Regions from separate parts of the Brevibacterium sp. CFH 10365 genome, predicted to be linked through region 2. Evidence: riboswitches for the same ligand, from Rfam matches in the RefSeq annotation. Region 2 holds a riboswitch; each other region holds the start of a gene.

Region 1 (5,827 bases), on a different contig from region 2:
GTCAGGCCCGCTCCACGGGCAGCCAGAGATCCGTCGTCGCGGTGCTGAAGTCCTCGGCGCGATCGAGAATCGACACGATCGAGGGCCCCGGACGCAGTCGCCACGGGTTCGACGGGAACCATTCGCCGGCCGTGGCCGCCCACGTGTCTTGAAGTGCCATCGGGTACGGGCCGCTTGCTGTGAAGACGGCCCACATCCCGGCCCGGACATCGATGATATCGAGGTCCTCCGGCGCCGAGGCGGCCGACGAGATCGCGACCCCATGAAGATAGGTGAGGTCGGTTCCTTCGCGGTAGTCGGGATCCACACCGTCCGTGACCTGGAGCAGCCCTTCTGGCGTCGTGTCCGAGAGCTCTTTGAGCCGTTCGTGCTCGGCGTGCGGGAGCGAAGCGACGAACTCGCGGATGTGCGGGTTCTCTCCTTCGTGGATGAGCGGCACACGCACAGCATGGCCGATGAGTGCGAATGCGGGGTGGTCGATGATTCTGGTGTCCATGGTCGAACTCCCTTCGATCGTCAGGCGGAACCTGAGTGACTGTTGGCTGCGAAGGGGACCGCCGTTGCGCCGTGCCTCGGACGGAGCCGTACCGTGGACGGACCGAAAGGCGCGCGTGAATGCCTCCGTCGATCCGTATCCGTACCGCACCGCCACACCCAGCAGATCCTCACCGTCGATGACGTCACCGGCGGCGACGGTCATTCTGCGCCTGCGGACATACTCCGAGAGCGGAATTCCCGCCAGCGATGAGAACATCCGCCGCAGGTGATACTCGGTCGTGCCGAGCCTGGCGGCCAGCGCACCGACCTCGACGGACTCCGCGGAATCGGCAGTCAGGTTCGACTCGATGACGTCGATGAGTGTATTGAGTTCAGCGATCACGATCTCTCCCTTCACTCATCCATACTTCCGGTGGCCCAGGGTGTCCCGCCCGACAATCTGTGCCCGATTCGATCACGTCTGAGATGGTGGTGCGTCCCCGTGGGGACGGACTCGATCAGTCAGTCGCCCGGTGCCAGGCTGGGCGCCTCGTCGATGCCGAAGCGGGTCTTCAGCGCTCGGCGGGCGGCGAACCAGCCGTTCATCCCGTGCACGCCCGGGGCCGGTGGGGTCGCCGCCGAGCAGAGGAAGGCCCCCGGCACGCCGAGGCTGTAGTTGTCCCAGCTGGTGCGCGGGCGAGCCATCATGCGGTAGAAGGACACAACACCGGTGGCGATGTCGCCGCCGATGTAGTTCTGGTTGTGGCTGGCCATCTCGGAGGCGGGGATCGCATTGTGAGCGACGATGCGGTCGCGGAAGCCGGGGGCGAAGCGTTCGATCTGCCGGGTGATGTACTCGGTCGGGTCGAGCGGGCAGTCGAATGGGACATGGCAGTACGTCCACAGCGGCCGCAGTCCGCCCACCTCGCGTGAGGGGTCGAAGACGGTGGGGTCTGAGACGAGGCAGACGGGGTCGGCCGGCATCCGTCCGGACATCACCTGTGCCTCGGCGGCGGCCATCTGGGCTCGGGTCCCCCCGACGTGAATGGTGCCGGCCCGGCCCACTTCGGGGTCGGACCAGGGGACCGGGCCGTCGAGGACGAAGTCGACCTTGGCGGCGGCGTTGCCGTGCTTGAACGAACGCAGGCTGTGGTCGACCTTGCCGGGAAGCAGTCCGGAGAAGATCTGGGCGGCGTTCAGCGCCGAGGTGTCGAGAAGATAGGCGCGGGCCGCTGGCAGATCGGAGATGTGGTCGATGCGCGCATTCGTGGTGACGGTTCCGCCGTGGGCTTCGAGATCGGCGACGAGGTAGTCGATGATCGCCTGCGAACCGCCGATGGGGGAGGGCCAGCCGTCGGCGTGGGCGACTGTGGAGAGCATCGTCGCGGTGGCCGCTGTGCCCATCGCCGGCAGTCCGCCGATCGCATGCGCGGCGACGCCGGTGAACAGGGCCTGGCTCGATTCGTGGGAGAGCGGAATGTTCCAGGCAGGACTGGCCTGGCTCAGCAGCCGCAGGCCGAACTTCACGACGTTCGCGATTCCGGGAATATCGCGCAGTGTCTCCGGCACGGAACGCTTGTCACCGAGGGAGAGCCAGATCGCGTCATCGACACGATCGAGCAGAGGGGCGAAGAAACGTCGCCATTCCGGTCCCGCCTCGCCGAGGCGGTCGACCGTTTCGTCGAGATCGTGGAACGCCAGCGCGGCGGGCTTGGCGTCGAGGGGTTGGGCGTAGGAGACCTCGGGGGTGGTCAGCTCCATGCCGCGGGCACGCAGGTCGAAGTCGACGAAGAAGGGGCTGGCAATGGCCAGCGGGTGCACGGCCGAGCAGATGTCATGAGTGACGCCCGGCGCCAAACCGAGGTCGAGGGTGCGGGCGCCGCCACCGATCGTCGACTGAGCTTCGAAGACCTCGACGGACAGCCCGGCGCGGGCCAGGGTGACCGCGGCGGCCATGCCGTTGGGGCCGGATCCGACGACGACTGCATCAACACCTGTGCTCATGAGGTCAGTCTAGGTCAGCGGGCTGGGCAGCTGCGGTGTGCAGTCCGGGGTGGCTCAGTTTTCGTACACGTTGTCGAAGAAGTCGCATTCGAGGGCGACGGCCTGGTGCCAGGTGCGACTCAGGGTCTCGGCGTCTGAGCCCTGGTCGTCGTCTGTCGGGAACACGCGTTCGAGTTCGTCGACGAGGAACTGCACCCAACCGTGGAAAGCGTCGCCTCGGTGGAGGTCGATCCATCTTCGGTGCACCTGGCGCGACGGTTTTGCCTCTTGGGATTCGGCCCAGTCGAGGTAGAGCCATTCGGCGACGACGAGGACGATCAGCAGCTGCGGATATGACGCCGAGGTGACGGACTCGTCCATGAGATCACGGAACCCCGCCGTGGGCGCCGTGAGCTCAGGGTCGAGATACCCATCGGGGAGCACTCCCAGCTCGGCGAAGGAGTCGACGAAGTACGTGTCCTCATCGGCGGCGAGCATCCCCAGCTGCCGGGCGAACCGCAGCTTCGCATCGAGCTCATCGGCATGGGCGACGCAGGCACCGAGCATGGACAGGAACGACTCGAAGAACTGATAGTCCTGCACGAGATAGTCACGCATGACCGCGTCGTCGACCGTGCCGGCGAAGAGTTCGCGGACGAATCGGTGGTCGACGGCCTCCGCCCATTGTCTGCTCGTCGACCTCATCAGTGCCGACACTGCTCCGTCGGCGGCCACGGTGATCGTCGTGTCGATGTCTGTGGTGGTCATTGCTCTTCCACTTCCTCCGCCGGTGCTCACCGGATCAGGTTCAAAGGGTCTGCGTGTGCACTCTCAGCGTCGGCTCCTTCGGCGCTCCCCTGTAGCCCCTCGACCCTACCACTCTGACAAGAACAGTTGTCAGATCGAACGAGTCAGGGCCGACCGGTCAAGGTCGGCCGGTCGAGGTCGCGGTTGTCGAGCACCCACGTCGCCTGCTCCCACGGGGTCGCCTCGGCGAAGTAGAGGCGCTGGCCGCCGACATATCGGTGGTTCGACTCATCCTCGGGGTCGGCATCGAAGCGTCCGGGAAACCGCTCATTGCCGCGAGGAACCGAGACCTCGAACGGCACATCGACCCACACGCTCGCATCCCAGAGATTGCGCAGCTCGGGACGGTGGAGGAAGATCCCTTCGACGAGGAGGACGCAGTCGCTGGGCAGGATCCGAGGTTCCGGCTCGATCGGCCGGTCCGCGTCGACGTCCCACACCGCAGCAACGATCGCTTCACCCCTGCGGAAGGGTTCGACGACCGACTCGACGAATGCGCTGTAGTCGTAGGAATCCCGGTAGAAGGTCTCCGGTCCCTTGCCGCGGGCGCAGCGAACCGCCCGCTCGTGGTGGAACCCGTCGATGCCAGCTGTGGCGACCGGACGAACCGACGCAGTGCCGGCACCGCCCGAACCCTTTTGCGCGAGACCGACGAGTTCCCGGGCGATCGTCGACTTCCCGGCCCCGTCGACCCCGTCGAGGGCCACAAGCGCACGACGCCCGGGCCCGACAGCGCGCAGCTCAGTCAGCAGATCCGTGAGTACCCGGATGCGGATGCTCACCGGGATGCGGACCCGGCGAGCGACGCGGACGGCGGGGCCACCTCGGCGAGGGTGTCGGCGATGAAATCGGCGATCCGGTCGGCGGCCGGCCGCCGACCGGCCAGCTGTTCGGCCGTTTCGACGGTCGGGTTGTAGTTCGTGTTCGTGTTGATGTCGTAGACGACCTGGCGGCCGTCGAGAGTTTCGATGAACTCGATGCCGGCGATCGCGACACCAAGATCGACCAGCAGCGTCTCGAGGTGAGCGATCAGCGGTGTCTCGGTGGTGATGTCGTCCCGGCGGGAGAACTGGCTGACCGGAGTGGCAGCGGAACTGTTCGAGGCCTCGGCTCTGGGGATCTCGCAGGCATCGGCTGGGCACAGTTCGAAGGACCCGCCGGAGACGTCGACGCGCACCGCATAGTGGAAACGGCCGCCGATGAATTCGGCACGGGTGATGAATGGCTGCGCCGGCTGCACATACTCCTGGATGAGGGTGATGCCGTCGATCGGTGCATTCGCTCCGCGGGGTGCGAAATCTGCAGCCGCGTCGGAAAGCTCCGAATGGGAGTCGAAGCGGCGGACACCGAGTCCCTTCCCGCCCTGATTGTGCTTCGTGATGAACGGGGGAGCGAAGGTCCCCGCGGCCTCGACGAGCGCCTGCGGTCCGAATGCGGCTGCGGTGCGCGGCACGTCGAAGCCGCGGCCGGCCAGCTCGCGATGCTGACGGATTTTGCTCACCTCGAGCTCGTAGACGTCGCGACCGTTGAGGACCCGGCGCCCAGCGGCGGCGAGCCAGTCGAGGACCGCGCGTCCGTACTCCTTCACATGCGGATCGGTTCGGGTGTGCGCCGACGCCGACAGCCGCGACCAGAACAGCCCCTGTGGAGGTTCGGCAGCAAGATCGATCGTGGTCTCGGGCAGCAGCCACTCGATATGAGGGACGTCGAGGCGATCGAGCGCCTCGGTGAGTGGGGCGATCCATTCCGGATTGTCGTGGATGATGTACACCGCCGGAGTGTCGCCGACAGGCAGAGTGTGAGAACTCATCGCGCACCTTCGCTTGGGGTGCCGGCGCGATCGCTCGCCCGGCGGATCTGCTCAACAATCTTACGCCACGTCATCGTTCCGCGAACAGGGTCCCTGGCGCGATTGCCGTTGCCTCTCGAGCAGATCGTCCACTGCTTGGACCCGGGGGCTGCCGGGGCCCTCGACATGTCCGTGCCGCGGCGTAGACTCGGGGCATGGCTATAGCAAAGCAGCCCGTTGTCGTGCTCGATGCTCCCGACGCCGCCGAGCTCGCGGAGTTCTACGGAAAACTCCTCGACTGGACGGTCGCGGTCGACGAGGACGGCACCTGGGCGGAAGTCACCTCCGATTCCTGGCCGCCGATCTGCATCCAGCAGGTCGAGGACTATCACGCGCCCAGCTGGCCCGGTCAGGCTCACCCGCAGCAGATGCACCTCGATGTCATCGTCGACGACCTCGATGTTGCGGAGAAGTCCGTGCTTGAGATCGGTGCGGGCAAAGCCCCCGAGCAACCGGGTGAGACGTTCCGCGTCTTCCTCGACCCGGCCGGTCACCCGTTCTGCCTGTGCAGGTCCTGACACCCGAGGAGCCCACCGGCGCCTGAAGCAGAATTCGTACCTCAGGTGGGTCCGGCTCTGCTGTTGAGCTCCTCGGCGAGATCCTCCGCCTCCTCCCGCGACGCCGCAGACGGGGTCGATCCCCACAGCGGGCGGCGGTTGCTCTCCGGCACGAAGTGGATGGCGACGAGTCCGATGACGCCGGCCGCCATGA
Region 2 (5,827 bases):
CGGCCATCTGGCCGGCCTGCTCGACGAGGACCTTGCCCATATGTGCGTAGACCCAGAAGCAGGGCAGGACTCCGGCGACGCCTTCACCATAGGATCGGCTGGAGGCCGTAGCGACGAGGAAGGATACATATCCCAGCGTCGTCGGGGAGGCTTTGAATCGGGCGCCTTCCGCGGTGAGCTCCTCCAGCGCCGAGGCGAGTCGGGCGTCGGCGAGCAGCTCTGCGTGCATCTCCTCTTCGACGGTGATCGCCTCGGCGGCGGATCCGGCCCAGAACCGGGATTCGTCGCGGTCGACGGTCTTCGCGGCCAGGAATGACATGGCCTTGGCATACCCGTTGAGGTACAGGCTGTCCTGTGAGATGTAGTTGACGAACGCCTTCGGATCGAGGCTGCCATCGGCGAGCTGGGAGAGGAACGGCAGCGCTTCGATCTGCTTGACGATAGGGCGGACCCGGTCCCACAGCTGGGTGGTCAGCGGGCCTGCGGTGTAGTTGACGGTCATGGGAACTCCTTCGTACTCGTGTGACGTGGTGATTCGCGTGACGTAGCGGTGCTGGTGGCGCGGGTCGGGGCTGGTCATGCGGGTTGGGACTGGTCAGGCGGGCTGGGACTGGTCAGATGGATCGGTGCTGGTCACGCGGGTTGGCCGCGGACGATGTCGACCTGGTGGTCGACGGGTCCGTGAGCGCCCTCCGGATCCAGGCTCAGCTGCCAGTCCGCAGCCGAGTTCAGTGCGCGCGCAAGAAAGTCGAGCGCATTGCCGACAGCCTCGCCGAGGAGGTCGGGCCCGATTGCTGCGCGTTCGCGGCCGAGGACGGCCACCTCGGCGGTGATCGCGGCCGAGAGGGTGCACCCGGTTCCGTGCGTGTTCGGGGTCGTCACGCGGGGGTGGCTGAACTCGCGGACCTGGCCGTCGGCGGTGGCGAGGATGTCGATGACCTCGTCGTCGCTGCCGTGCCCGCCCTTGAGGAGAACCGCGCCGGGACCGCGCTCGAGCAGGCGCCCAGCCTGGTCACGCATGGTCTCAGCGGTCTGCGCCTCTGGTTCGTCATCACCGATGAGCAGGGCCGCCTCGGGGAGGTTGGGGGTGATGAGGTCGGCGACGGGCAGCAGGTGGGTGCGCACGGCATCGACGGCATCGGCAGCCAGGAGGCGGTGGCCGGAAGTCGCGATCATCACCGGGTCGACGGTGAAGAAACCGAGCTGGCCTGCGGCGGCGCGGGCGACGACGAGGTCGACGAGCTCACGGCTGCCGAGCATCCCCGACTTCGCCGCATCGACGGGCAGGTCGTCGAGCACGGAGTCGAACTGATCGGCGACGAAATCGACGTCGATCGGGTAGACGTGGGACACCCCGTGGGTGTTCTGGGCGACGAGGGCGGTGATGACGGTCGTGCCCATGGTCCCCCGCGCAGTGAAGGTCTTGAGGTCGGCGTGGATTCCGGCACCCCCGGAGGGGTCGGTGCCGGCGATGGACAAGGTGATCGGCGGCCGGGTGGTCACTGGACGCCTCCGGTGAATGCGGCGAGCAGTTCCTCAGCCGCAGTCTTCGGATCCTCGGCCATGCAGATCGCCGAGACCACACAGATGCCGAGCAGCCCCCGTCCCTGCAGGTCAGGAGCCCGGTCGGCGCTGATGCCGCCGATAGCAACAGCAGGGATGCCGGCTTCTGCCACCAGTTCGCCGAGGCGGTCCGGTCCGATGCCGTCCGGTGCGTCGGCTTTCGTGGAGGTGTCATAGACCGGACCGATGCCGACGAGGTCGACGACGCCGGTGTCGCGGGCGGCGGCGAATTCTTCGCTGTTCGCGGCCGAGAGACCGATCAGCGGTGCCTCGCCCAACGTGGCGCGCACCTCGGCGACGGTGGCATCAGTTTGGCCGACATGGATGTGCACCGTCTCGCCTTCGTCGATGAGGCGGCGGGCGACTTCGACGCGGTCGTTGAGGACGACGGGGACCGTGCGGTCGGTGTCGCGGGTGGCGGCGTCGACGGCGGCGATGACCTGGCGGGTGAGCGAGTAGAAGTCTCCGTCGTCGATGTCCTTGTCGCGGACCTGGACGATGCCCACTCCCCCGGCGACGGCGGCCTGCACGGTCTCGGCGACGGTGCGGCCGGCCGCCTCGCACTGGGCGGAGTCGGTGACCAGATAGAGACTCGTGTCGATTCCGGCGAAGCGGTCGTGGGAGTCGGTCTGGTGCGCGCTGTCAGCGGTGTGCGCGGATCCGGCGGTCATGCCTGGGCGCCTTCGCTGGCGGCGAGGGTGTCGAGGCTGACCCTGGCCTGTGCGAGCCGGTCGCCGTCGACGGCGTGGAGCGCGTCGAGGAAGTTCACGGAGTAGCTGCCCGGACCCTTCGCTCCCTCGGCGGCGAGTTCACCGGCGACCGCGAAGTGGGCGTGGGCGGCGACCACGGCTTCGAACCTCGCCGAGGCGGCCCCACCGTTCGCGGACTGCTCCGCCGAGTTCACGGCTGAGGCGTCGGCGCCGGGATCAGCCAGTCCGCTGCGCGATGCGGCCAGGTAGGCGACGGTGACGGCGCCGAGCGAGCAGCCGGTGCCGATGACCAGCGGCATGAATTCGTGGCCGCCTGAGATGCGGGCGACATGGTCGATGCCGTCGACGTGGGCGACGACGGCGTCGGTGGGTCCGGAGACGGCGACGATCGCGCCGGTGTCCCTGGCCAGCTTCGCGGCGGCGGGAAGAACGGCATCGACTTCATCGGTGGAGTCGACTCCGCGTCCGCCGAGGCCGACTCCGGCGAGCGCTGCGATCTCGGAGGCGTTGCCGCGGATGGCGGTGGGGTGATCGGCGGCGGCGCGGCGGATGCGGGAGGTGCGGAAGTCGACGGCACCGACGCTGACGGGATCGAGAGCCCAGGGCTTGCCGGCGGCGTTCGCGACGTCGATGGCGGCATCGGCGGCGAGCAGCTGGTGGTTCGATGCGGTTCCGAAGTTGACGAGGACTCCGCTGGCGATTCCGGCGAACTGCCCGGCATCGGCCTCGTGATCGAGCATCGCCGGGGACGCGCCGACGGCCAGGAGCACATTGGCGCTGAACTGCTGCACGACGGTGTTCGTGATGCATTGGATGAGTGGATTGCTTGCGCGCAGTCGCGCATTCGCAGAACGCAGGTCGAAGTCAACCATGACGATCCCTTCGCTAGTATGGCCCAGATCAGGTTCGATGGGTGTTCTCTCAGCCTCGGTGTCCTCCGTGCGCATCATCTTGGTGCGAACGGATCCTCATGAGGCACCCCATGTCATTGGCTCCGACTGTATCAGCCCGGCCGAGGCACGGCGACTCCTCCGATGTCGGCGCCGCCCGCCTCCTGCCCTACCCCCGCCCGACGTACCTCTGGCCGCGACGGCTGAGCGCATCGATGACGACCGCAGCCAGCAGAACGACTGCGGTGATGATCTGCTGCGCATCGGAGTTGAAGCCGATGAGGGACAGCCCGTTCTTGATCGCGCCGACGACCAGGGCACCGAGCACTGCCGCCCACGCGGTTCCACGACCACCGAAGAGCGAGGTGCCGCCGATGACAGCCGCCGCGATCGCATCGAGCAGATCTTGGGTACCGACGAGTGTCGATCCCGCGTTCGTGGTCACACCGGTCTTGATGAACCCGAAGAGTGCGGCGAGCACACCGGCGGCCATGAACACGCTGATGCGCACCCACGTCACGCGGATACCAGCGCGCCGGGCGGCCTCGACCTTGCCGCCGACGGCGTAGATCGAACGTCCGTAGCGGGTCTTGCGCAGAACGAGGTCGATGACGATCGCGATGACGAGCATGAGGAAGAACGGCATCGCCAGACCGAAGTCCTGATTGACGAGGATGAGGAACCCGAACACGATGATCGTCAGCACTGCGATCCGCACGAACACCGAAGTCCAGCTGGGCGCGTCGAGGCCCTCGCTGTGTCGTCGCATCTTCGAATAGATGATGCCGCCGCCGAAGCCGATGGCTGCGATCGCGCCGAACGCATATGCCCAGAGCGCCGGGAAGTAGAAGCTCGAGAATTCGAAGGCGAAGGTATCGGCCATCGACAGGTTCTTCTGCGTGCCCAACGTCGTCAGCGTCAGCCCGGTGTAGGCAAGCAGCCCGGCCAAGGTCACGACGAACGCCGGTATTCCGACCACGGCGAAGAACCACCCCTGGATCGCGCCGACGACCAGGCCGAGCAGCAGCATGATGATCAGAGCCATCACCGGCGGCACGCCCTGTCTGACCACGAGCACGCCGAGGAGCGAGGCCGCCAAACCGCCCAGTTGTGCCAAGGACAGGTCGATCTCACCGAGGAGCAGGATGAGGTTGATGCCCAGAGCGAGAATCGCGATGTAGGCAACCGTCGTCGAAAGATTGACGAGGTTGGCCGGGGAGATGAACTTGCTGTTCGCCGATTGGAACACGATGACGATGACGACGAGCGCCAGGATCACCGGCAGCGAGCCGAGCTGTCCCTCTCGCACACGACGGATGAAGGTCGCCAAGAAGCCCTCATGAGAGATTCTTTCGTCTGTGATGAAGGAATTTCGGGTCATCGGCGCTCTCCCCTTCGTGTCGCCCTCTGGGTCACGACATTGTCACTGGCCCCCGTGATCGCGGCCACGAGCACATCGGTGCGCTCATCCCCGGCGAAGTCGCCGACGTCCTTGCCCAACCGCAGCACGTGGACACGATCGGCGACGGCCTGCACATCGGCCATGTTGTGGCTGACGAGCAGCACTCCCAGATCGCGCTCCTTCAGCCTCTCGATGAGGTTGAGCACCTCGGCCGTCTGGGCCACACCGAGGGCGGCCGTCGGTTCGTCGAGCATCACCAGAGAGGGTTCGCCGAGGAGGGACCGGGCGATGGCGACCGTCTGCCGTTGGCCGCCGGACAGGGCCGCGATCGGCACCCGTACGCTCGGGATCTTCGCCGACAGGCTCCGCAGCAGCTCCCATGACTTCGCTTCCATGGCCACCTCGTCGAGCACGGCTCCGCGGGTCTTCTCATGCCCGAGGAACAGGTTGGCCACGACGTCGAGGTTCTCGCACAGCGCCAGATCCTGGAACACGGTGGCGACTCCGGCCTTCTGCGCGTCCTTCGGGGAGGAGAACTTCTGCGTCGTGCCGTTCATGATGAGTTCACCCTCATCTGCGGTGTGGACTCCGGCAATGACCTTGATCAGCGTCGATTTGCCGGCGCCGTTGTCACCGACGAGGCCGACGACTTCGCCGCGACCGACGGTGAGATGAATGTCGGTCAGAGCCTGCACGGCTCCGAATCGCTTATTGATTCCGCGCATCTCGAGCACGGGTTCGCTGCCGTCTCCCGGCGGCCGCGATGCTGCTGGACCCGGTTCGGGTGTCTCAGATGTCATCTGTTCCTACTTGTCACGGTTGTCGGCGCTGACTGCCGGCGACCTCGTCTCGGTCGCCGGCAGGTGGGCTGTCTCTGCGCGTCTGCGTCTGTGCAGAAGCGCCTGACACACGGTCATTTGACGCCGGCATCCTCGCAGAGCTTCTCCACCTTGCTGGTGCAGATGTCGGAGGCCTTGATCTGGTCGCCGACGATATCCTTGATGGTGTCCTTGGTGACGACCTCGGCCTCGACGAAATCCGTCGGAGTGTCCTTGTAGGTCGTTCCTGCCTCCGGCTTCTCTCCTCCGGCCAGCGCGACAGCAGCCTTCGCTGCGAATTCGGCCTGCGGCGGGATCGACTTGTAGATCGTGGCGTACTGGTCACCCTTGAGGATGTTCTGCAGACCATCGACCTCGGCGTCCTGGCCCGTCACGACGGGGTCGACCTTGGCTCTCTTCGTCGCGGCGATGACGCCACCAGCG
Region 3 (5,827 bases), on a different contig from region 2:
ATTCGGGCAGCAGCCCCGCCAAGGTCAAGGCCGTGGTCGACTTGCCGACCCCGTTGGCTCCGACGATCCCGAGCGCCTGACCGGACCGCAGACTCAGATCCAGATCGGCCGCCGCCGGGGTGCGCATGCGCGGACGAGCAGCACTGAGCTGATCGGCGCGCAGCAGAACCTCGCCGAGGCGGCCGGAGATCCTCTCGGTTTCGCCGTCACTGCCTGACGGGGGCCCCGCCCGAGATGTCGCCGACAGCGGGGACGGGGACACCGAACGGCCGCCTCGGCGAGGGGCGGGGGAGTCCTGCGGCATCCAGATGCCGCAGCCGATGAGGGTGTCGGCGAGCTCCGGATCGGTGAAGATCTGATCGGGCGGACCTTGGGCGACGATTCCGTCGCGGCCGAGCACGATGACCCGGTCGACGTGGTCGATCCACAGCTCCACCCGGTGTTCGACGACGAGCATGGTCGCCGCGGACTCGGCTTGCACGGTGAGCACGGCATCGCGGACCTCGGCCGCCGAGGCGGGATCGATATTGGCGGTGGGTTCGTCGAGGACGATGACGTCCGGGGCCATCGCATGGATGCCGGCCAGTGCCAGCCGCTGCTTCTGCCCACCGGAGAGGGCGGCACTCGGATGCTCCGGCGGCAGATCGAGTCCCAGCGCCCGCAGGGAAGAGGGGACCCGGGCCTCGATGACCGTCGCCGGGAGCCCGAGGTTCTCCATTCCGAACGCCACATCGTCGCCGATGCGGGAGAAGATCACCTGCGAATCGGGATCTTGGAGGACCAGCCCGGTGCTGCCTCGGCGAGGATCCGGTGCCTCGCCGCCGACGAGGAGCTCACCCGTGGCCTCACCGGACTCCACGGGCAGGACACCGGCGACGGCATGGAGGAACGTCGACTTCCCGACCCCGGAGGCACCGAGCAGCAGCACCTTCTCACCGGCGGCGATCTGAAGATCGAGCGGACCGATCGCCGGCTCGTCACGGTCGGTGTGGGTCCATGAGAAGCCTGCGGCCGTGATCGGCAGCGCCATCAGCGCAGACGACCGGAGGCGAAGGAGCTCAGCGCCCCGGTGGCCGCGATCGCCCGGTAGGCGAACCATGCGCCGATTCCGGAGATGACGAGACCGGAGGCGATCGCGCACACGGCGTAGATCGCCTGGAAGCCGAACTGCCATTCGGCATTGTACATGATGTTCTCGCTCACCGCCATGAACGCGGCGGCCAGCATGCCCGAAGCCGCGGTGACCCACAGGGTGAAGCGCTTGTAGCCGAAAGCGGCGAAGACGAGTTCGGCACCGAGGCCCTGCAGCAGTCCAGAGAGCAGAACTGTCGCTCCGAAGTGCGAACCGAGGACGGCTTCGACGATGGCAGCGATGAGTTCGCACAGGAGCGCGGCACCGGGTTTGCGGATGATCGCACCGGCCAGCGGGCCGGCCAGCACCCAGAGGCCGGCGATGAGGCCGATCGACGGCGGGAAGGCCTGGAAGGCGAGTTCGAGGACCTTCCAGCTCAGGGCCAACACCCAGAATACGAGTCCCACGGCGATGCCGAGCACTGCGGTGGTGACATAGTCGACCACCCGCCACTGCTTGGATTTCGGCGCCGCGGTGAAGGCGCGAGCGGTGGGGACGGTTTTCGGTGTGGTGGTATTCGGCATTTCGCCTCCTCTGATCAAGGAGGGGTGAAGAGTCTCGACTTCCTTCGGCGGTGCTAACCGCATCAGGTTCGAGGGTCTGCAGCTTCCTCTGCACTCTCAGCGCCCCTGACGGCGCTCCCCTGTCGTAGCCACCACTGTACAACAGAGGAGCGCGGCGGCGGCCGCGACCGGTTCACTTCCCGTGCCCCTGCTCGTCGACGGGTCTCGAACGACCGGACGCTGCTGATCAGACCACCATGACCGGGCCCTCGGCGTGGTTGAGGACGCCGCGTGAGACGGATCCCAGCAGAGCGCTGCGGATCCGTCCGCGCCCGCGAGTGCCCATCACAGTCAGCTGTGCGCGTGAGGTGATCTCGACCAGCGTCTCGGTGGGGTCGCCGACCGGCACCGAGGTGGTCACCGTCAGATCCGGGAACTGCTCGGACAGAGTTCCGGCCTCCTTCTCCAGCCCTTCGGTCAGCTGCTTCTGCCGACGTGCGGTGACCTCGGAGCTGAGTTCCAGGTCGGGGTACCAGTAGAGCCATTCCTCGCCGGCCGGCAGCACTGCGACGAGTTCGAGTTCCGCCCCGCGCACAGCGGCCTCGGCGGCAGCCGTGAACATGGCGACCCGACCGGTGTCCGAACCGTCGACGGCGACGACCACCGGAGCCTTGTCTGCGGATTCCGAGGTCGACCGTTCGGGGACGACGATCGTCGGGCAGTTCGCATGGGCCGGCAGAGCCGTGGATACGGATCCGAGGACGCGGCCCATGAAGCCGCCGCGCCCGCGGGCACCGACGATGACGACCTCGGCGTCGGCGCTGAGCGTGACGAGCGCACCGGCGGAATTGCCGGGTGCTGTGCGGAAGGACGTCTCACCGGAGTAGTCGCCCAGGAGTTCGACCGCCTTGGCGAGTGTCTTCTCTGCTTCCCTCTTCGCCTTGTCATCCTCGGGTTCGCTGGGGATGGAGGCCATATTCGGATAGATCATCGTCGGCAGCTCATAGGCGGTGACGACGGTGAGAACGGTTTTGCGGCGTTCGGCCTCGACGGCGCCGTAGCGGACAGCCCGGGCGGCGAGTTCGGAGCCGTCGAAGCCGACGAGGACGCCGAGTTCGAGGTTCAGGCCGGATTCGGACGAACTGGATTGAGCAGACATCTCGCACCTCTCGATCGGGGCCTGTCCAACCCAGACGCCGACGACGGCCCCGACTGGCGGTATCGTCTGCGTCGCTTTCAGTCTACCAACAGAGTTCTACGCTATGTAGAAAAACGTGTGCGGCGAGAATCTTCGTCTCACCGGCAAGGGCCCGGACCTCAGACGCGGAAGCCCAGGTGAGCCAGGGCGATGCGCAGGATATGGTCCTGCCCGTAGCAGAGCTCGCCGACGATGTCGGGACGCAGAGTCTCCTCGGGAGTCAGCCAATCGAGGCTGAGCGCATCGGCACGCGGAGTGCATTCGCCGCGGACCTCGAGGATGAAGCACATGGCGATCGCATGCTGGCGCGGATCATGGAGCAGGGCCGAACCTTCGGTGGGGAAGTATTCGGCGATGTGGAACGGGCTGATCGCAGGCGGAATGACCGGCAGCGCCATCGGGCCGAGGTCGTTCTCGGCGTGGCGCATCAGCGAGGTGCGGATGGTCTCGTGGAAGCGGATCCGCCCACCCACGAGCTCTCGTCCGAGGGTGCCGTCCTCGAGGCTGCGCAGCAGCAGGCCGATGCGCTCGACATTGCCGCTCTCGCCCACCCGCACGGGGATGGCGTTGACATAGGGGATCGGCATGCGTCTGCGCAGGCGTGCGTACTCTGCGTCGTCGAACCAGTTCTCATCGAAGTCCAGTGCAGTCCGGGTCATGACCCAATATTCCCATAACCTCTCTCGCGGCAGAAGAGTCCGGAGCCCCTGTTGGTGAACCAGGACACGTATCGGGTAAAGTATCTTGATGTCGAGATAAATTTCCGACCGGCAGAGATCTGCCAAGTGACGTGGCCTACAGTTGTGTCAGCACTATGTGACCATTTCCGGTCAAGGACTATGAAGGGGTATCCATGATCAATCATGAAGTCCGTACCTACAAGAGCTCAGAGAACCTGGCTCGTGAGGATCAGCTCGCATGGAAGATCGCCGAGGTCGCATCCGACCCGACGCCGGTCGATTCCGATGTCACTGAGATGGTCATCAACCGCGTCATCGACAACGCTGCCGTCGCTGCGGCATCCGTGCGCCGGTCCGCTCCGACCCACGCTCGTGAGCAGGCCCAGACCCACCCGTTCAATCCCGGTGCCAACATCTTCGGCCTGCCGGTGAGCGACCGCTTCTCCCCGGAATGGGCCGCTTGGGCCAACGGTGTGGCCGTGCGCGAACTCGATTTCCACGACACCTTCCTCGCCGCCGAATACTCGCATCCCGGTGACAACATCCCGGCCGTGCTCGCCGTCGCACAGCACAAGGGCATCGGCGGCAAGGACCTCATCAACGGTGTGGCCACCGGCTACGAGATCCAGGTCGACCTCGTCAAGGGAATGTGTCTGCACGAGCACAAGATCGACCACGTCGCCCACCTCGGCCCCTCGGCCGCAGCCGGCATCGGTGCGCTGCTCCACCTGCCCACCGAGATCACCTTCCAGGCCGTCCAGCAGGCCCTGCACGTGACCACCGCGACCCGTCAGTCGCGCAAGGGCGAGATCTCGTCGTGGAAGGCCCACGCTCCGGCTTTCGCCGGCAAGATGGCCGTCGAATCCGTCGACCGTGCGATGCGCGGCGAGGGTGCACCGAACCCGATCTACGAAGGTGAGGACGGCTTCATCGCCTGGATCCTCTCCGGCCCCGAGGCCCGCTACACCATCCCGCTGCCGGGCAAGGGCGAAGCGAAGCGCGCGATCCTCGACACCTACACCAAGGAGCACTCGGCCGAGTACCAGGCCCAGGCGCTCATCGACCTCGCCCGCAAGCTCGGCGGACAGATCGAGGACCTGTCGAAGATCAGACGCATCGTCATCCACACCTCGCACCACACCCACTACGTCATCGGCACCGGTGCGAACGATCCGCAGAAGATGGATCCGGGGGCCAGCCGTGAGACCCTCGATCACTCGATCATGTACATCTTCGCCGTGGCCATGCAGGATCAGGGCTGGCACCACGAGCACTCCTATGCTCCCGAGCGTGCCGGCCGTCCCGACACCGTCGAGCTGTGGCACAAGATCGAGACCACCGAGGATCCCGAGTGGACCCGTCGATACCACTCGATCGACCCGAACGAAAAGGCCTTCGGCGGACGTGTGGAGATCGAATTCGAGGACGGCTCGACGCTGACCGACGAAATCGCCGTCGCCGACGCTCACCCCTTCGGCGCGCGTCCCTTCGCCCGTGCGAACTACATCGAGAAGTTCAAGACCCTGGCCGAGGGCATCGTCTCCGACTCGGAGCAGGCTCGCTTCATCGACCTGGCTGAGAACCTCGAGAGCCTCGATGCCGAGGGCGTGGGCGAACTCAGCTTCACAGTCGACGGGCTCGAGCACAGCGGATCGAAGGGCATCTTCTGATGCTCGGCGCACAGGCAACCCCCGCCGAGCGCCGCGCCAAGTTCCGCGAGCTGCTCGCAGGCGATGAGATCGCCGCGTTCCCCGGCGCCATCAACCCGATCAACGCCCAGATCATCGAGCAGATCGGATTCGAGGGCGTCTACATCTCCGGCGGAGCGTTCTCCGCGGCCATGGGCCTGCCCGACATCGGGCTGACCACGCTGACCGAGGTGGCCGACCACGGACGCAATATCGCCCGGGTGACGAACCTGCCGACCTTCATCGACGCCGACACCGGTTGGGGCGAGGCCATGAATGTGGCCCGCACCGTCCAGGAGTTCGAGGACGCCGGAATCTCGGGCATGCACCTGGAAGACCAGGTCAATCCGAAGCGCTGCGGCCACCTCGACGGCAAGGAGGTCGTCACCGCGGCCGAGATGTCCAAGCGCATCAAGGCAGCCGTCAAGGGGCGCCGGGACGAGAACTTCGTCATCTGCGCCCGCACCGACTCCCGCGCCGGGGAAGGCCTCGACGCCGCCATCGACCGGGCGAAGGCCTACGCCGATGCAGGTGCGGACATGATCTTCCCCGAAGCGATGCGCGATCTCGGAGAGTTCGAGAGATTCGCTTCCAGCGTCGATGTGCCGATCCTGGCGAACATGACA
Region 4 (5,827 bases), on a different contig from region 2:
GTGGCGAGGACGAGTCCGAATCCGCGGGAGTGTCGGGAAAGCTCCCAGCTTCTCACCCTCCCGGCAATACGAGACGACGGCGGGAATGCGGAGGCGATGAGCAGCGGCAGACACAGCAGACCGCCCCACAGGACCGCCAGGACGGACCGCGCCCATCGCGCGGCGAACATCCGTGATTCGGGAGGGATCCGGGTGGACAGCGCGCTCGGCCAGGGCATGGCTCGATCGTAGCAACGCAGAACGCCGCCACACAGGGGTTCGGCCGCAGTCTCGGGTTCCGGTTTTCCGCAGCGATGCCGCCGGTCGACCGCGCTGACTGTGTGTCTGACCGCGTACCGCCTGGGCCATCTGCTCTTTAGCGTGGATGAGTATGGATCTCACACTCGAGCTGCTCACCGCCACTCTCACATCACCGTGGGTCTATCTGCTCATCGCTGTGGCCGCGGCGCTCGACTCGCTCGTGCCCATCGTTCCGTCGGAGACCCTGCTCATCACGGCAGCGACGTTCGCCGCGGCAGGGCTGCCTCATCCAGCGGGTCTCGTCCTCGCCGCCGCCGGCGGGGCTCTCCTCGGTGATCTGGCAGCACACCTCGTCGGCCGATTCGCCGGCTCTGGTGTCGGCAGATGGCGGCGGTGGACACGGGCGGCGGAGCTCATCGATTCCACCCGCACCGTCTTCTCCCGCCGAGGCGGCGCCACCCTCATCGCCGGTCGATTCGTTCCCGGCTGGCGCAGCGTGGCGACCATCGGCTCCGGCTTGCTCGGCTTCCCCCTCCGCCGCTTCCTCCTCTGGGACGGCATCGGGTCTTTGGCCTGGGCACTCTATTCGACGGGAATCGGATTGGTGGGAGGCTCGATCTTCGCGGACCGCCCGCTTCTGGGAGTGGCCGTCGGCATCGGCATCGCCGTGGCCGTCACCGGCACAGCCGAACTCGTCCGCAGGCTTCGGCGACACCGTCGCGGACGCATCGGGGCCCGATTCGACAGTCTCCGGGGCCGAGGTGGCACCATGGAAGGGATGTCTCAAACACATGTGTGGTACGTCAGCTACGGTTCGAACATGGCCCGCGATCGGCTCGCCTGCTATCTGCAAGGCGGGCGGCCGCCCGGAGCGATGGTGACCTATCCGGGGGCCAGAGACGGGACGCTCCCCCAGGCCGAGGCCGGGATCGAACTGCCCGGCACCATCTACTTCGCCGGCGAGTCGAAGGTCTGGGGCGGTGGAATGGCCTTCTACGACCATTCCCTGCCCGGACCGACCCCGGCCAAGGCCTACCTCATCACCGCCGCGCAGTTCGCCGATGTGGCGGCTCAGGAGATGAACCGCCCACCCGAACCCGACAGTCCGTTGGAACAGCTCGTCTTCGACCTGCCCGCCGGCAGCTCCCATTCGGTGGGTCCGGGCGGGTACGAGACCCTGCTCGTCCTCGACGATGCCGACGGTGTCCCGATGGTCACATTCACGGCCGCCCACGGTTCAGCCGATGCCGAACACACCCAGCCGCAGGAGCCGTATCTGGCGATGCTGCGCACGGGCACAGCCGAAGTCAGGGCCGCTTCTGCTGGGCAGCACCTGCCCGCAGCTGCACAAGTGTGAGATCGAGCAGCGGAGTCGCTGCTCCCAGTTCGTCTGCTGTGCGCGCCAGATCGCCGAGGATGTGCTCCGTCTCGCTCGGCAGACCGGCCGTCACGTCCCGGTAGAGGGATGAGGTGAAGGCAGACCCGTCCTCGGTGAGCATCTTCAGCGTCATCGCGTGGGCCTGCTCTGACACCGAATGTCCGGCGGCTGCCGCCACAGCTTCGAGTTCATCGACGATGGCATGCACATGCGGCCTGCCGCCGGCGTCCATGATCGCTCCGACCGGCGCACGGAACAGACAGGTGACGACTCCGGCTGCGGCGATGAAGATCCACTTCTCCCACAGTCCGTCGATGATTCCGTCGATGACCTGGAGTCTGAACCCGGGCACGTCCAGTGCTTCGATGATCCGGGCCGACGCTTCTGCGCCGTCGATGCCGCCGATGGTCATCACGGCCAGATCGGTGAGTTGAACGACGGCACCGTCTCTGATGGTGCCGACGATCTTGACGAGTCCGCCGAGCACCTGTCCGGGATAGCGGTTCTGCAGCTTCTCGATCTGGGCCATGCCGTTGAGGAACGGGACGATCGTCGTCTGCTCTCCCACAGCCGGTCCGATGTCTTCGATGACCGAGTCGAGGCCGCCTGCTTTGACCGCGACGATGACGAGGTCATAGGTCTGCGGTGCGGCGCTGAGTTCCTCTGCGGTGACCACCTCGACCTGATTCGTCCGGTCATCATCGGGAGCAGTGAAGCGCAGCCCTTCCGAGCGAACGGCTTCCGCCCGAGTCTGCCTGAGCAGGAACGTGACATTGCGACCGGCCTCGTGCAGGTAGGTGCCGAACGCTCCGCCGGTGGCGCCTGCCCCGGCGATGAGGATCGACAGGTCGGCGCCTCCACCGGTTGCCGTGGTTGCGCTGACAGCTGCTTCGGTCATCTCAGATCCTCCTTGAGCTCCCGAGCGGCCGCAGCGGGATCCTCTGCCGAGGTTATCGCACGGACGACGACGGCACGGTTCGCGCCCGCCTGCCGGATCGCATCCAACCTCTCCCCAGCTGAGATCCCGCCGATGGCGAACCACGGTGTGGCCGCCACGGCGGCGGTGGCGGTCAGCAGTTCCGTCCCCACGGAGGTACGGCCGGGTTTCGTCGGGGTCTCCCATACCGGGCCGACACAGAAATAGTCGGTCTCGGGGTCGGCATCGGCGGCGAGCGCCTGGTCGAGGGAATGTGTGGAGCGGCCGAGGACGACGTCGGGGCCGAGCACGGCTCTGGCTTGAGCACTGGTGAGGTCCCCCTGTCCGACGTGGAAGACATCGGCGTCGGTGAGGAGCGCGACATCGGCACGGTCATTGACGGAGAAGAGCTTGCCGTGCCGGGCAGCGGCGTCCTTGAGGATCTCCAGTGCTGTGATCTCGGCGCGGGCCTCGAGGCTCTTGTCCCTCAGTTGGATGATGTCGACTCCCCCGGAATAGGCGGCGTCGAGGAACTCGGCGAGGTCGCCTTGCACGGTCCTGGCATCGGTGCACAGGTAGAGCGACGATTCGGCCAATCGGGCCTCCCGCCAGGCTCTCTTCGAATGTCGCGCTGCGGTGCGCGGTGGCATCTGTGTGGTCATGGTCATAGAGTAGAGGAGTTCGCGGGAGCCTCCCAACGAGGCTGAGAGGGCGTAAGAGCCGACCGTCAGACCTGATGCGGATCATGCCGCCGGAGGGAGAAGCTGTGAGAGTCATCGTCGTCGGCGCCGGGATCATCGGCCTGTCCACGGCCTGGTATCTGCGCCGTCTGGGCGCCGAAGCCACCATCATCGACCCCGCCCCTGCCCAGGGGGCGAGCCATGCTGCCGCGGGGATGCTCGCTCCCGCCGCCGAGGTGGTGTGGGGGCAGAGTCCCCTGTATCCGCTGATGCGGGCCTCGGCGGAGATGTACCCGGATTTCGCCGCCGAGGTGGCGAGCGCCGCCGGAGCCGATCTCGGCTTCACGGATGCCGGAACCCTGGTGTGCGCCGGTGACCGAGCCGATCTGCAGGCGCTGAGGGAGCTGCGCGACGCACAATCGCGGTCCGGTTTCGCCACCGAACTGATCACCGGCAGCGCTGCTCGCCGGATCGAGCCGTCGCTGGCGCCTGCCGTGGCCGGTGCCGTGCACATTCCCGGTGATTGGTCGATCGACCCCCGTCGGGTCTCCGCCGCTCTGCTGTCTGCCCTGTCGGCCGACGCGGTGTCGCTCGTTCGGCAGCGGGTGACCGAGCTGCTCAAGGACGGCGATGCGACCGCGGGTGTCCGACTGGCCGATGGCCGCCGGATGGAGGCCGATCAGGTGATCGTCTGCGCTGGCAATGCCGTGACTGAGATCGCGGGTGCACCAAAACTGCCGATCCGAGAGGTCTGGGGTGATGTTCTGAGGCTGCGTGCCCCTGCCGAGGTGACTCCCCTGCTGACGCGCGTCATCCGCGGTCTGGTCAACGGTCGCTCCGTCTACCTGGTGCCTCGCCCCGACGGAGAGATCGTGCTCGGCGCCAGTTCCCGTGAAGACGGGCTCTCCGGCACCCCTGCCGGAGCCATCCACCGACTGCTCGCTGACGGACAGCGACTGGTCCCCGGCATCCTCGATGCGGAGATCACCGACATCACCACGCGCGCCCGGCCCGGATCCCCTGATGACCTGCCGATGATCGGGCGCATCGATTCCGGCTGTGTCGTGAGCACCGGGTATTTCCGACACGGCATCCTCTTGGCCCCGCTCGGCGGCAGGCTCGGTGCCGAACTCGCCGTGGGTGCCGCTTCCGACTGGCCACCTGACGGGACGCTCCAGTCCGTGTGCCCACAGCGCTTCACCACAGAAGACACCACCACTCACTCAGCGAGGAGCTTTTCATGACCGACCGCGAACACTCACCGACCATCGTCCTCAACGGCGAACACCATGAGCTGTCGAGCGCCACCTCGGCGCTCGACCTCATCGCCGACGTCACCGGACGGGAGCTGAACCCCGATGGGACACCTGCCGACGGCGGACGTCTGGGCATCGCCCTGGCCGTCGACGGTGACGTCATCCGACGCGGAGCCTGGTCCGGTTTCACCCTGGCCGACGGGCACACCGTCGACATCGTCACCGCAGTGCAGGGAGGCTGAGATGACCTGGACGATCGATGACGTGGAGCTGTCGTCCCGCCTCGTGATGGGCACGGGTGGGGCGAGTTCCCTGAGCATTCTCGAAGACGCCCTGCTGGCTTCGGGGACCGAGCTGACCACGGTGGCGATGCGCCGTTTCGACGCCGAGTCCCGAGACTCGGTATTCAGCATGCTGCAGCGCTTGGGGATTCGGGTCCTGCCGAACACAGCCGGCTGCTACACGGCCCGGGACGCCGTGCTCACAGCCCGCCTGGCCCGGGAGGCACTGGAGACGAATTGGGTGAAACTCGAGGTCATCGCCGATGAGGACACCCTGCTGCCGGATCCCATCGAACTCTTCGCCGCCGCCGAGGAGCTCGTCCTCGACGGGTTCACGGTCTTCGCCTACACAAACGACGATCCGGCTCTGGCCAAACGCCTGGAGGACGCCGGGGTGGCTGTGGTGATGCCGGCCGGCGCTCCGATCGGCAGCGGACTGGGCATCCTCAACCCGCACAACATCGAAACCATCGTCTCCCGTGCACAGGTGCCGATCATCCTCGACGCCGGTGTCGGCACCGCCTCGGATGCGGCCCTGGCGATGGAACTCGGGTGCACCGCGGTGCTCCTGGCCTCTGCCGTCACCCGCGCCCACGATGCTCACGCCATGGCCCGGGCAATGGCCCTGGCCGTGGAAGCCGGACACCTGGGCAGCGGGAGGATTCCGAAGCGGCCGTTGGCATTGGCATCGTCGCCGTTCGACGGAATGGTCGCAGCACAATGACCGCCGTGTCCACGACGACTCCCGCTGCCCAGGTGTCGCTGCCTCCGCTCGTCGACCCGGTGGAGGCCCTGTCCCGGGAGGAGCTGGAACGCTACTCCCGGCATCTGAGTCTGCCGGGATTCGGACTCGAGGGTCAACGACGTCTGCTGGCCGCCTCGGCGCTGGTCATCGGAGCGGGCGGGCTCGGGGCCCCGGTGCTGGGCTATCTGGCGGCCGCCGGGATCGGGTCGATCACGATCATCGACGATGATGTGGTGGAGGCCTCGAATCTGCAGCGCCAGATCATCCACCGGGATGCCGATGTGGGCCGGGCGAAGGCCGAATCCGCGGCCGCGGCACTGAAACGGCTCGA

The links. Region 2 has a riboswitch for thiamine pyrophosphate ahead of FHG09_RS09180 (hydroxyethylthiazole kinase). Riboswitches for the same ligand answer to the same signal wherever they lie in the genome.
Region 1: it holds a riboswitch for thiamine pyrophosphate, as region 2 does, so the genes downstream of both, FHG09_RS16515 (TenA family protein) here and FHG09_RS09180 (hydroxyethylthiazole kinase) in region 2, are expected to answer to the same signal.
Region 3: it holds a riboswitch for thiamine pyrophosphate, as region 2 does, so the genes downstream of both, FHG09_RS15350 (ECF transporter S component) here and FHG09_RS09180 (hydroxyethylthiazole kinase) in region 2, are expected to answer to the same signal.
Region 4: it holds a riboswitch for thiamine pyrophosphate, as region 2 does, so the genes downstream of both, thiO (glycine oxidase ThiO) here and FHG09_RS09180 (hydroxyethylthiazole kinase) in region 2, are expected to answer to the same signal.

What each region holds. Positions count from the first base shown of each region.
Region 1 is NZ_VIGO01000008.1:154,578-160,404, reverse strand. It holds gene FHG09_RS16525 (AraC family transcriptional regulator) at 2-880, opposite strand; gene FHG09_RS16520 (phytoene desaturase family protein) at 1,000-2,481, opposite strand; gene FHG09_RS16515 (TenA family protein) at 2,536-3,228, opposite strand; TPP riboswitch at 3,223-3,329, opposite strand; gene FHG09_RS16510 (uridine kinase) at 3,372-4,049, opposite strand; gene FHG09_RS16505 (ATP-grasp domain-containing protein) at 4,046-5,077, opposite strand; gene FHG09_RS16500 (VOC family protein) at 5,272-5,634, shown strand; gene FHG09_RS16495 (MFS transporter) at 5,676-5,827, opposite strand, start outside.
Region 2 is NZ_VIGO01000004.1:119,745-125,571, forward strand. It holds gene FHG09_RS09165 (TenA family protein) at 1-502, opposite strand, end outside; gene thiD (bifunctional hydroxymethylpyrimidine kinase/phosphomethylpyrimidine kinase) at 634-1,503, opposite strand; gene thiE (thiamine phosphate synthase) at 1,500-2,234, opposite strand; gene FHG09_RS09180 (hydroxyethylthiazole kinase) at 2,231-3,145, opposite strand; TPP riboswitch at 3,133-3,266, opposite strand; gene FHG09_RS09185 (sugar ABC transporter permease) at 3,333-4,544, opposite strand; gene FHG09_RS09190 (ATP-binding cassette domain-containing protein) at 4,541-5,365, opposite strand; gene FHG09_RS09195 (substrate-binding domain-containing protein) at 5,479-5,827, opposite strand, start outside.
Region 3 is NZ_VIGO01000007.1:158,681-164,507, reverse strand. It holds gene FHG09_RS15355 (ABC transporter ATP-binding protein) at 1-1,030, opposite strand, end outside; gene FHG09_RS15350 (ECF transporter S component) at 1,030-1,656, opposite strand; TPP riboswitch at 1,679-1,787, opposite strand; gene FHG09_RS15345 (universal stress protein) at 1,883-2,794, opposite strand; gene FHG09_RS15340 (DUF4916 domain-containing protein) at 2,953-3,492, opposite strand; gene FHG09_RS15335 (MmgE/PrpD family protein) at 3,687-5,183, shown strand; gene prpB (methylisocitrate lyase) at 5,183-5,827, shown strand, end outside.
Region 4 is NZ_VIGO01000005.1:296,698-302,524, reverse strand. It holds gene FHG09_RS12205 (sensor histidine kinase) at 1-218, opposite strand, end outside; gene FHG09_RS12200 (DedA family protein) at 371-1,597, shown strand; gene FHG09_RS12195 (ketopantoate reductase family protein) at 1,548-2,516, opposite strand; gene thiE (thiamine phosphate synthase) at 2,513-3,196, opposite strand; TPP riboswitch at 3,208-3,311, shown strand; gene thiO (glycine oxidase ThiO) at 3,301-4,458, shown strand; gene thiS (sulfur carrier protein ThiS) at 4,455-4,712, shown strand; gene FHG09_RS12175 (thiazole synthase) at 4,714-5,475, shown strand; gene FHG09_RS12170 (ThiF family adenylyltransferase) at 5,472-5,827, shown strand, end outside.